DNA from 3 places in the Solibacillus sp. NPDC093137 genome. Region 3 is predicted to be linked to each of the others. Evidence: riboswitches for the same ligand, from Rfam matches in the RefSeq annotation. Region 3 holds a riboswitch; each other region holds the start of a gene.

Region 1 (4,468 bases), on a different contig from region 3:
GCTCATCCCGACAAGTTCCAAATATTTTATTGCATTCCGTTCTGCTTCATCTTTTGAACGCTTTAGCACTTTGATTTGGCCAACAATACAGTTATTTAGTACATCCAAATTATTGAATAAATTGAACTGCTGGAATACCATACCTAAATGCGTACGGTACTTTTCAATTTGATGTCCGTCATTTAAAATATTTTCACCATTATAGATTATTTCCCCTGCTGTTGGTGTTTCCAGTAAATTAATACAGCGTAAAAGTGTTGATTTTCCGGAACCTGAAGAGCCGATCAATGTTACTACTTCCCCTTTGTTTACTTGGAAATTAACATCTTTCAATACTTCATGATCACCGAATTTTTTATTTAAATGGTTAATATCAATTACAACTGTCATTTTATTCACCATCCTTATCTAGCTTGTTGCCTGTAATGAGCTCCACTTTATACGAGGAAGGTCCGTCCATCTTTTTCTCGAATAATAGTAAGAAACGAGTTACAGTAAATGTCATAATAAAGTATAATACCGTCGCGATAAAGAACGCTTCAATATATTTATAGTTACTGCCCGCAATCGAATTCGCAGTAAAGAACAGTTCCACTACCGAAATAACACTTAATACAGATGAATCTTTAATATTCATAACGAACTGATTCCCTGTTGCAGGTAAAATATTGCGTGCTACTTGCGGCAGAACAATATGAATCATCGTTTGCAGGTGATTCATTCCAATCGCTTGTGCAGCCTCGAATTGGCCTTTATCAATTGATACGATACCACCACGCACATACTCGGCCATGTAGGCTCCTGTGTTTAAACTAATAACGATAGAAGCTGCTAAAAAGCGGTCAATATCGATCCCTAAGTAGACAAGACCATAAAATACGACCATCGCCTGTACCATCATTGGCGTGCCCCTGAAAATTTCCACATAAGCCGTTAAAATAAAGTTAAAGACTTTCAGAATAGCTGATTTAATATTTTTTTTGCGTTGTGGAATTGTGTGCATAATTCCAATGAAAAATCCGATCAGTGTTCCACAAATTGTCCCGATAATTGCCAACAGAAGTGCAGTCCAAGCTCCACGTACAAATAAATCCCAGTTGTTCGTAAACAAGTTCCATGATGATTCTAAAAATGCCATCGCCTTGTCCTCCATTTCTTTCTTTGTTTCTACTATTTATGTATGAAATCATAATTTTAATAGAAAAAGGTTGTCTTCCGTTTGCCGGCAAGACAACCTCATTAAAACTGTTAATGCTACACGATTATTGTGCTGCTGGTTGATTTGCAATTGCGTCTTCCATTAATTGTTGACGCTCTTCATCCGAAATTTCAGCTAAAACTTTGTTAATTTGTTCACGTAAATCTGAACCCTTTTTCAAACCTACCGCTACAGCTGTTGAGGCTTCATCTGCTTCGAAGTTTGGTTCAGGTACGATGTATTTAATATTGTTCAGAGCCATTTCAGCTGAGATACCTTCTGGACGTTCTGAAACGTATCCATCAATTGCGCCTGACTGTAATTGCACGCGCATTGCACCAAAATCAGTTGCCGCTACTTGTTTTTGAACACCTTCGATTTGATCGATTACATCATAATGTGTTGTCGCTTGCTGACCTGTAATTTTTGCATCTGCAAAGTCCGATAATGAAGTGGCATTTGCATATGGGCCGTCTTCTTTTACAACAATGACATAGTCACTTGTATAATAGTTCTCCGTGAAATCAATTACTTCCTTACGTTCAGGCATTGGTGACATACCAGCAATTACTAGATCAATGGCACCTGATTGTAATGATGGAATCAAGCCATCCCAGTCCGTTTTAACAATTTGTAATTCCATGTCCAGACCTTCTGCAATTTTTTTTGCAATTTCCACATCATAGCCTGCTGCGTATTCCTTTGAACCTGCAATTTGAACTCCGCCATTGGCATCATCTTTTTGTGACCAGTTAAAAGGCGCATACGCTGCTTCCATACCGATTTTAATAACTTTTTTGTCTGAATCTGAACCGCTTGTAGTACCTTCATCGCTTGTACCACAAGCTGCTAGCAATAGCATTGTCATGGCAGTCAATAAAATTAATAGTCTCTTTTTCATAGAAAATCTCTCCTTATTTGTTAAATTTCGGGCGCCAAATATACAAAAAACGACCTAAAAGAAGAACTTTAGGTCGTTTAAATTATAATTAGCCCGAATCCTCTACAGTTCCCATTTTGAGATAGCACAACTCAACCATCAGGGATATAGATGATTGAGACAGTTCTGCAATTATTCACTGCAGACCCAGCATTGTAAAATTGAGCATTTACAACACTTCGGCGATATTTCCTTCTCTTATATCTCACAGCCAGCTCATGGCTCCATATAAAACTGTTAAGTATCGCGCCTCTACCTCACGAGAGTGTGAGGTTTTAATATGAAATTGATATGTTTATATTACATTATTGCGACATTTCCGTCAACACTCATTTTTCTGAAATTTCACTGTAAGAATAAAAGCGCTAAAGCGCCCGTTCAACTCCGACAGACATTGGAGGGACCTAATGGTGCGAGGAGTTGGCGCTTTAGCCTAGACGTGGATAAAACTATATTTTTACGTTATCTACAATGCGATATTCTATAGTTTCCTTAACAAAAAAGCTAATGCGCAATATACAGAATATCGCGCATTAGCATAGAAAATACTATTAAGAATTTAATAATAAATCTTCTGGGTTTTCGATCATTTCTTTTACTGTTTTTAAGAAGCCAACAGAATCTTTACCATCGATGATACGGTGGTCGTAAGATAATGCTACATACATCATTGGACGAATTTGAACTTCCCCATTAACAGCTACTGGACGGTTTACGATTGAGTGCATACCTAAAATACCAGCTTGAGTACCATTCATGATTGGTGTTGACATTAATGAACCGAACACACCACCGTTAGTGATTGTGAATGATCCGCCAGCCATGTCGTTTAAGCCTAATTTTTTGTCGCGTGCTTTACCAGCTAATTCCGCAATGTTTTTCTCGATTTCAGCGAAGTTTTTAGCGTTTGCATCACGAACAACCGGTACCACTAAACCTTCTTCTGTTGATACAGCAATACCGATATCGAAGAAGTTGTTTAAGTGAATTTCATCACCGTTAATTTGTGCATTTACATATGGATATTTCTTTAATGCTGCTACTACAGCTTTTGTGAAGAATGACATGAAGCCTAATTTAATATCGTTAGCTTTCACGAACTCATCTTGTTTACGCTTACGTAATGCCATAATGTTCGTCATATCAATTTCATTGAAAGTAGTTAACATTGCAGTTGATTGTTTTACTTCTAATAAACGTTTTGCAATTGTTTGACGACGGCGGCTCATTTTTTCAACTGTTACACGGTCTGTATCAGCTGCTGGTGTGAAGATCATTGGACCATTACCTGCTGCTGGAGCTTGGGCAGCTGATGCTGCTGGAGCTGCTGGTGCTGTACCATGTGCTGCAACGTCTTGTACACGTACGCGACCTTGTGGGTCAACAGGTGAGATTGCTGCTAAGTCGATACCTTTTTCACGAGCTAATTTACGAGCTGCCGGTGAAGCGATTACACGCTCACCTGAAGTTTCTTCAACTGCAACTGGTGCAGGTGCTGCTGCTTTAGGAGCTTCTTCTTTTGCTGGAGCCGGAGCTGCTGCTGGTGCTTCTTCTTTAGCAGCTGGTGCAGGTGCTGCGCCTTCGCCAGCTTCAACTACTGCGATTACTTGTCCTACTAATACAGTATCGCCTTCTTCAGCTAAAATTTGTTTTAAAACGCCTGCTTCTTCAGAGATGATTTCAGCATTAACTTTATCAGTTTCTAACTCAACGATGAATTCGCCTTTTTCTACGCGATCTCCAACTTTTTTCACCCACTGGGCAATTGTACCTTCAGTAATTGATTCTGCTAATTCAGGGACTTTAATTTCAGCCACGTTCATATCCTCCTTTAATTACGCTACACATTCATTGTATAGCAAGCCACTTCTATTTTAAATAGAAGCAGCTCTTTTTAAACAAATCATTTATTACTTTTCAAGTGCTTCGTTCACTAATTTAGCTTGTGCTGCTTTATGTGAATCGCCATCGCCTTCAGAAGTTGAGCTCATTGCAGGACGTCCTACATAGCGCACTTTTTTGCCTTCTGCGATATCATATAATGTTTCAAGAACATATGTCCATGAACCTTGGTTTTTCGGTTCTTCCTGTACCCAAACGATTTCTTTAACATTCGGGAAACGAGCGATAATATCTTTCACTTGTTGTGCAGGGAATGGATAAATTTGTTCAACACGGATGATGTGTAAGTGATCAAGCCCTTCGCCGTCTTTAACGCGTTCTGCTAAATCGATCATTACTTTACCAGTACCAAGTACTACTTTTTCAACCGCTTCTGTGTTTTTGCCTAAACCTTCTTGCTCGATTACTTCCTGGAAGCGACCAGTTGC
Region 2 (4,468 bases), on a different contig from region 3:
TGGTACAATATTATGACATGTCCATTGTACTCTCAACAGATACTAGCGTCAAGGCAACGCAGGATATTTTATAATCATTTTAAAGACGGTTTTACGCTGTTTTAAGAACCGTTTTTTCTGCTTATAACTCATTTCTTCATGAAAGAATGAAAATTATAAGAAAATTTATGAAAGAGGTTTTTTATATGGAAGGGTACAAAATGAAAACGATTCCAACTTTTGGCTACGAAATCATTCGTGACCATCTTCTTCCTTCTATTCTAGGTAAGCATGAAGAAGATGTTTTATATTGGGCAGGTAAAGAAATTGCAAGAAAGTTCCCATTATTTTCAATGGATGAACTCCCTTCCTTTTTTATGGAAGCTGGCTGGGGTCAGTTAGTTCTGGAAAAAGAAACGAAGGACGAACTTCATTACATACTTTTGACAACAGAGGAAGTGCCACTCAATATTGTACAACGTTGCTTCCGTCTTGAAGCTGGCTTTTTAGCAGAGCAGAAACAAAAGCAGCTAGGCTATTTGACGGAATGCTATGAAGAAAAAGATAATGACAAACATGTCGTAAAATTTACGTTAAAATGGGATTTAAAAGAGAAAATTTAGCCTTCAACTTATAATAAACAACTATTGCTGAAGCAGCAAATTTACTCAATAAAAAGCTGGAAATAAGCTACTACAGCTCATTTCCAGCTATTACTTTAAGAAGCGGTTACTTCTTTCATCGCCAAATTGAATTCCTCATGCAACACATTCGCAGCACGAACCATTTCTTCCTGTGGTACAACGACAGACACTTTAATTTCCGAAGTGCTGACCATTTTTACAGGAATATGTTCGCGACCTAAGCGTGCAAACATGCGAGCCGCAACCCCCGGATTGGATGCCATCGCAGAACCGATAATAGATACTTTCGCTAAACCTACTTCAAAATCTGCAAAACTAAACCCAAGTGACAATTTACTAGTTTCCAGTACCCGTAAAGCTTCCGCAAACTCATCTTTGGAAATTGTAAAGGAAATGGTCGGCTTCACGCCATCAATGACTGCTTGAACAATAATGTCCACATTGATATCATTTTCTGCTAAAACACTAAACACTTCTGCCAATGACGCGGTTTCATAAGAATCATAGCCGATCGTCAAACGAATAATATCCGATTCGTAAGCTACCCCGCGTACAAGTAAGTTTTTCTCCATGTCTACATCCCCTTTAATAAAAGTGCCTTCCACGTCCTGTACGAAAGAGCGTACAATGAGCGGTATATTGTATTTTTTGGCAAGTTCAACCGCGCGTGGGTGCAAAATTTTAGCCCCTAAATTTGCAAATTCCAACATCTCATCATAAGAAACTTCCGGTAGTTTCCTAGATCCTTTTACAATTTCTGGGTCTGCCGTGAAAATCCCTTCAACTGATGAAAAAATCTCGACACGCTCTGCTTCGAGGGCAACCGCAAGTGCAACTGCTGAAGTTTCAGAACCCCCTTTGCCGAATGTTGAAATATTGTCTGTCCCCGTAACTCCTTGAAAACCTGCTACTACGACGATTTCACCTAATGCCAAATGTTCCTGAATTCGTTTACTATCCACATGATCGATTCGTGCGTTGCCATGTTTTTGATTAGTATGGATACCTGTTTGCCATCCAGCAAGTGACACAGCTTTACCTCCATGCTCCTGAATTGCCATTGCAAGCATTGCACTAGTTATTTGTGTTGCTGATGAGGCCAGTGCATCCATTTCCCGTTTCGACGGCTCATCGGTAATTTCAGCAGCATATTGTCTCAATTCTCGTCGTATAGCGGGTATTGAAGAAACGACAACGACTAAGTTTATGCCACGTCCTTGCTCTTTTATCACTTTTTTGGCTACCTGTACGATTTTTTCCGGTGTAGTCAATGCCGGACCGCCAAACTTTACTACAACTGTCTCCATTCTTTTCCCTCCTTAAATTGTAAACAAAAAGACGACTTCCCATATTCATGGAAAGCCGCCGTCAATACAAATAATAATTATAAGTTTTTCAGGATAGCCCTCCAGAACATAAAGCTCTGACAGTTTTACATCTCTTAAATGCAAAACCAGCAAACTGCGCGAACAATACGCACTTCACTTCGGCAGGGTCCCCTTTCGATTGCTGTCAATGGAATTGTTCTTCCTCGAGCAATTTACTGTTGAATACTGCGCCTCTATCTTAGTAAATATTGAATTGTCTTATATATTAGCACACCATTATTCTTTATTCAATGGTGCTTCATGAAAATGCCGATATATGACATCCGCCAGCTTTGCCGGCACACCGGACTCCTGCAGCTGCAATTCGCTTGCCTCGCGGATTTTTTTTACTGATCCAAAATACTTCATGAGTTGCTGCTTCCGCTTCGGACCTACACCTTCAATCCCATCAAGAACTGAAGTGATGGCATTCGTCTGATGTTGCTGACGTAAAAACGTAATCGCAAATCGGTGTACCTCATCTTGAATGCGCTGCAATAAATAGAAACCGTCACTTGTTCGCTTTAATGGGACAACTTCCGGAGGCGTACCAAATAATAGCTGGGACGTATTGTGCTTTTCGTCTTTAGCCAATCCTGCTATCGGAATGACTAACCCAAGCTCGTCTTCAATGACTTCACGTGCGACTTCCATTTGTCCTTTTCCTCCGTCGATAAGAATCAGATCAGGCAATGGCAGATTTTCCCGCAGTACACGTGTGTAACGACGTCGAATAACTTCCTGCATCGCACCATAGTCATCATGTTTGGCCGCTTCCCTTGTTTTATATTTCCGGTATTCCTTTTTCGCAGGCTTCCCGTCTATAAAAACAACCATCGCCGAAACCGGATCCGCACCGTGCATATGACTGTTATCAAACGCCTCTATTCTAAGCGGCAATGGAATTTGCATCGCTTCAGCAAGTGCTTCACAAGCCCCGACTGTCCGCTCTTCTTGACGTTCAATCAATTGGAACTTCTCATGAATGGCGATTTCAGCGTTTTTCATTGCTAGATCAACAAGCTCTTTTTTGGAACCGCGCTTCGGTGTCAGCACCTTCACATCCAGCAGTTTTTGTAAAATTGTTTCGTCAATCGACTTTGGCACAAAAATTTCCTTTGGCAATAAATGATGCGGCTGTTCGTAAAAACGGCCGACGAATGTTAAAAATTCCTCTTCCGGCTCATTATAAATCGGGAAAATCGAGACATCCCGCTCAATGAGTTTGCCTTGACGCACGAAAAACACCTGGACACACATCCAGCCTTTTTCTACTGCATAGCCAAATACATCCCGGTTGCTCAAATCATCCGTGACGATTTTTTGCTTTTCCATAATTTGATCGATATGAGCAATCAAATCCCGGAATTCCTTTGCCCGCTCAAACTCCAGATTTTCGGCAGCATCCATCATTTTTTGCTGAAGGTCTTGTTGTATTTCTTCAACGCCCCCGTTTAAAAACTTCGAAATCTCATCAATCATTTCGTCATACACTTGTTTTTCAATATCTTTTACACACGGTGCCAAACATTGACCTAAGTGATAGTACAGACAGACCTGGTTAGGCAGATGTGTACATTTACGAAGCGGATACAATCGGTCCAGTAATTTCCGCGTTTCGTTTGCCGCATAGGCATTCGGATACGGACCGAAATATTTTGCTTTATCCTTCTTCACTTTTCTTGTCGTAATAATACGTGGGTATCGTTCATTCGTTATTTTTATATAAGGATACGTTTTATCATCCGTTAGTTTCACATTATATTTCGGATCATGAAGCTTAATTAGATTCAGCTCCAGTATAAGAGCTTCCAAATCACTTGAAGTCACAATATACTCGAAGTCTTCAATCTCACTAACTAGTCTCGCAGTTTTACCGTCATGACTTCCCGTAAAGTAAGAACGCACTCGATTTTTCAATACTTTAGCCTTACCAACGTAAATAATCGTGCCTTGACGGTCTTTCATAATATAGCAACCTGATTCATTCGGTAGTATTTCTAGTTTTGCTTTAATGATTGCATTCATATTCTCACCTGTCTAATATGTCCTTTCCTATAGTTTAACTGATTAAGGTATAAGAAAAAAGCCGTACACCTTGTATGGCATACGGCTTTCAACATATCAATTATTCCTTGGTCATATGAGTGGCCAGAGGTTTAATTATTTGTTGTCGTTAATGAAATCAATTAACGCTTCTTTTGGCATGAAGCCAGCAGTTTTTGCTTTTACTTCACCATCTACGAATAATAGTAATGAAGGAATTGACATGATTTGGTATTCTGCAGCAGTAACTTGGTTGTTATCAACATCCACTTTCACGATTTTAACATCGTTACCGATTTCTGTATCTAATTCTTCAAGAACTGGAGCGATCATTTTACATGGTCCGCACCAAGTAGCCCAAAAGTCTACTAAAACTGTGCCGTTTGAAATTTCTTGTGGGAAAGTTTGATCTGTCGCGTGTACAATTGCCAT
Region 3 (4,468 bases):
TTCAGTTGCCTCATACATCTTCACTGCACCGATAATTTCCTGAACCGCTTTTACACCGACCGTACCGGAATAGCGTTTTGCCTGGACCGCAATAATATCTTTTCCGTCCTTTAAAATAAGGTCGGCACCGTAGTCACCGCTCGTTGCGGTAAAGCTCACTTTAAATCCGCGGCGTTTAAATAACTCGCCTAAAAATCTCTCAAAATCTTCACCGGTCATTTTATCGACTTCGCGAATGCCGGACTTTCGTAACTTCCTCGTCTTCAGCGATCTTAGCCAAATTTTAAACGCGATATATAGTACGAAATAAGCGACAATTCCAATACCGATGCCTTCAGCTGTTCGCGTTACATAAAAGCCAGCTGCACCAGCTGATGCGATGAAAAATAGCGGGATGACCGGCAGGCGTTTTTTATTTCGTCTTCTCTTTTTACGCAATAGTCCTGTACTCCTTTTATTTACTAACGCTATTATATCATAAAAGGGTACATACGTTTGGTTATATCGTACGGTTGTTTGCGCTCATAAAGGAAGCGAAAAATAACAGAACAGAAATTAAAATAAACAGTACAATCGGAATTGACCAGCTGTCAGTTAAATCATGAACATAACCAAACAGAACCGGTCCGATTGCGGCAACGAAATAACCGATTGACTGTGCAAAGCCGGAAAGTTCAGCTGCATCATAGGCTGTCTTCGTACGCAATGAAAACAGCATCAGCACTAAACCAAACGAAGCCCCGCCTGCAAAGCCTAGTAAAATCATCCATACGACGGCAAGGCTAGTCCATTCCATCAACACACCAGTAAAACCGACTAAGTAACATATCGTAAAGAAAACGACGATTGGACGTTGTGAAGCGATTTTACCGGCAATAATCGGAATAATAAATGTCATCGGAATTTGCGCAAACTGCATTACGGATACCATCCACCCGGCAGCCGCAGCATCCAGGCCTTGGCTAATGAAAATCTCCGGTATCCACGCAGACGAACAGTAAAATATAAACGATTGAAAGCCCATTGCTCCAGCGACTGCCCAGGCAAGCGGTGATTTCCACATATGCGTTTTCTTTGTTTGCGAAGAGGGCATATGTAATTCCACTTTTTCCTGGCGCAAAATCGGCAGCCAAATCAGCAATGTAAGAATACCTAAAATAATCGTAATACCTGCTGCAATTTGCCAGCCTGCGCTTGCAGCAATAGGATAACTGAAGCCCGCAGCAAGTCCGGAAGAAATGTTCATCGATACGGAATAAATCCCTGTTAATAAGCCAATATGTAATGGGAATTTCCATTTGAAAAAACTAGGGATAAGGACATTACCAAATGCAATTGCGACGCCGATTAATATTGTTCCTAAAACGAGTAAAGACGTTAGCCCAAGGGAACGAAGTAAAATCCCTACACATAGCAAGATGACGGAATAAAATAATGTCCATTCCATCCCAAACCTACGGGCAATACGCGGTGCAAATGGTGAAACGACCGCAAAGGCAATTAAAGGGATAGTCGTTAAGAAGCCTGCAAGAAAGTTCGAAATCCCAAGGTCGTCACGAATAAATGAAATAATTGGACCGATTAATGTAATCGGTGTACGTAATGTTGTCGCAAATAAAAATACGGCAACCATAAAATAGATGAGTGTTCGGTTGGATAGTATTTTTTTGCTATTTTGATTTAATTGTTCGGTGTCCATATTAATTCTCCTTTTGACTAGTAATATATATTTAAGTAGTGTGAATACTCTTAAAAAACAGAATAAAGATGAAGCCATTGCTATCAAAAAAATGTTATGTTAGACTTTTAATCAATTAAATAAAACATTACCTCATGTAGATGTATGAGGTAGAGGTCGCAATCATTAAGACTAGTATAGCTGAGATTAGGAAGAATCGGTGAAGCTTTATGAAAGGAATGGTTGCCGAAGTGTTATTTTTCTTCTTGAAAATGATGCTGGGGCTGTTTTCGATAAGGAACAGAACTGTCACATGTGTGAGCCTGTGTTGAGCTATCTTTCAAGTTTGATGAGGTGTAAATATAACCATCACAAAAACTTGTGGTGGTTTTTCTTTTACATTTCACAAGCAAAACAAAAAGGGAGTTTTATATTCATGAGTGAGATTAAAATAGATCAGCTCGGTAATAACGGGTTGAAAAAGAGTTTGAAAAGTCGCCATGTAACGATGATTTCGCTTGGCGGAACAATCGGAACAGGTTTATTCTTAGCATCGGGTGGTGCGATTGCACAGGCAGGTCCTGGCGGGGCATTGCTCGCATATGCACTGATCGGCGTTATGGTGTATTTCCTAATGACATCATTAGGAGAAATGGCTGCCTATATGCCAACATCCGGTTCGTTTAGTACGTATGCAACAAAATTTGTCGATCCGGCATTAGGCTTTGCGCTTGGCTGGAACTATTGGTACAACTGGGCAATTACAATTGCAGCAGAAATTGCAGCTGTTTCGTTAATTATGAAATACTGGTTCCCGGACAGTTCTTCAATTATATGGACAATATTATTTATCGTAGTTGTTTTATCATTTAACTTAGCTTCTGTAAAAGCTTTCGGTGAAGCGGAATACTGGTTTGCGATGATTAAGGTTGCGACAGTAATTGTCTTCATCATTGTCAGCTTCTTAATGATTTTCGGTATTTTAGGCGGGAACGATCCGGTCGGCTTTACAAACTTCGTTAAAGACGACGCCCCATTTAATGGCGGTTTCCTGGCATTGTTCGGTATTTTCCTTGCTGCCGGTTTCTCATTCCAAGGTACGGAAATGCTTGGGGTAACGGCAGGGGAAACAGATGACCCGGCCAAAAATATTCCAAAAGCTGTACGTTCAGTATTCTGGCGTATTTTACTGTTTTACATTTTCGCAATCGGTGCAATCGGGTTGCTTATTCCGTATACGGATTCACGCCTCTTATCAGAAGATATTGCGACAAGTCCATTTACATTAGTATTTGAAAACTTAGGTGTGGCATTTGCGGCATCTGTTATGAACGCAATCATTTTAACGGCGATGTTATCTGCAGGGAACTCAGGGTTGTATGCAGCAAGTCGTATGCTTTATCAGTTAGCGGTGGACGGAAAAGCACCGAAACTATTCATGAAAGTAACATCGCGCGGTATTCCGATGTATGCACTGTTAGCAACATTGGCAGTCGGTTCATTAGCATTCCTTGCATCGTTTTTCGGAGACGGTGTAGTATACATTTGGTTATTAAATGCTTCCGGTATGTCCGGCTTCATCGCTTGGCTAGGCATAGCAATCTCTCATTACCGATTCCGTCGTGCCTATGTCGCACAAGGTAATTCATTGAGCGATTTACCGTATGTATCCAGATTCTTCCCATTCGGTCCGCTATTCGCCTTTGCCCTATGTATGATTGTCGTGTTAGGTCAAAACTATATGGCTTTCATGGGTGGAACAATTGACTGGTATGGTGTTGTCGTTTCATATATCGGCTTACCACTGTTTGCCGCTTTATGGTTTGGCTACAAATTTAAACACAAAACGAAAATCGTTCCTTTAAAGGACTGCGATTTAACAAATAAATAATTTCTGAAACGCAATGTGAGCTTGTACGCTTTCATTGCGTTTTTTTATATTAAGGATTATTTATTCTCAAGTGAGGATTAAATGAGAGCTATTGAGGATTAAACATTTTTCGAGTACGATGAATACAAGAATGTTATTATAAAATAAACAAAATTCCCGTATTTTATTATGCTGGAAATAAATTATGTAACACTGAAGAATAAGGAAGTGAAAACATGCCTATTTCAAAAGGTTTCTATAAAAAAGTGTATCCGTGGTTAAAAGGGGAAGATAGAAAAGATGTGTTGTATCGACCGTTTCTTACAAAGGGGAACCCGTACAAATCACGTATTTTCCTAGTAAGTTCGCATGCGGTACCGTTATTTAAAGTGGAAGACAGAAGCGAGCAGACTTTTGCAGAGTCATTAGTGAATAGAGAGCTTTTCCACGACCTTTATTTAAGTGAAATTAAAGGGGCACCCCGGGAATTTAAAGGCTCGTTACAGTTTGAAAACTGGCTGGAAAACCAGCACCAGGAATCCCTGATTTATACGTCGCTGAATACATATCAGCTGGAATCAGCCGATGAAGCGAAGGTAGCGAAAAAAGAGAATCCAGCTAATTTTGAGCGGGGGAATCTTATTTTTAAAGAAGTGGTAGAGGAGTTTCAGCCGGAAATTATTATTTTGCAAGGGACTGCCGCATATGAGCAATTTAAAGCGCGGTATGCTGATCGGTTAGCTATTTTTAATGAAGATGTGACAAAGGTCCAATTACTGGAACAGACCGGCCCATTCGCGGAGATGGTTTATGAAGATGGCAAAAAAGTGTCAATTTTTGTTACCCGCAGCATGAGCTACTTCGGCGCGGACGGTTCGAAGTTCGAACAATTTAAAGAGAATTTTTCTAAAACATTAGAA

The links. Region 3 has a riboswitch for lysine ahead of ACQKN3_RS12120 (amino acid permease). Riboswitches for the same ligand answer to the same signal wherever they lie in the genome.
Region 1: it holds a riboswitch for lysine, as region 3 does, so the genes downstream of both, ACQKN3_RS04885 (transporter substrate-binding domain-containing protein) here and ACQKN3_RS12120 (amino acid permease) in region 3, are expected to answer to the same signal.
Region 2: it holds a riboswitch for lysine, as region 3 does, so the genes downstream of both, ACQKN3_RS00875 (aspartate kinase) here and ACQKN3_RS12120 (amino acid permease) in region 3, are expected to answer to the same signal.

Annotation. Positions count from the first base shown of each region.
Region 1 is NZ_JBNNVH010000001.1:943,399-947,866, reverse strand. It holds gene ACQKN3_RS04895 (amino acid ABC transporter ATP-binding protein) at 1-390, opposite strand, end outside; gene ACQKN3_RS04890 (amino acid ABC transporter permease) at 392-1,138, opposite strand; gene ACQKN3_RS04885 (transporter substrate-binding domain-containing protein) at 1,263-2,099, opposite strand; lysine riboswitch at 2,214-2,401, opposite strand; gene odhB (2-oxoglutarate dehydrogenase complex dihydrolipoyllysine-residue succinyltransferase) at 2,690-3,955, opposite strand; gene ACQKN3_RS04875 (2-oxoglutarate dehydrogenase E1 component) at 4,049-4,468, opposite strand, start outside.
Region 2 is NZ_JBNNVH010000001.1:184,063-188,530, reverse strand. It holds gene ACQKN3_RS00880 (YslB family protein) at 186-602, shown strand; gene ACQKN3_RS00875 (aspartate kinase) at 698-1,930, opposite strand; lysine riboswitch at 2,017-2,195, opposite strand; gene uvrC (excinuclease ABC subunit UvrC) at 2,228-4,018, opposite strand; gene trxA (thioredoxin) at 4,154-4,468, opposite strand.
Region 3 is NZ_JBNNVH010000002.1:59,513-63,980, forward strand. It holds gene ACQKN3_RS12110 (restriction endonuclease) at 1-438, opposite strand, end outside; gene ACQKN3_RS12115 (CynX/NimT family MFS transporter) at 500-1,699, opposite strand; lysine riboswitch at 1,842-2,022, shown strand; gene ACQKN3_RS12120 (amino acid permease) at 2,115-3,569, shown strand; gene ACQKN3_RS12125 (RNA 2'-phosphotransferase) at 3,785-4,468, shown strand, end outside.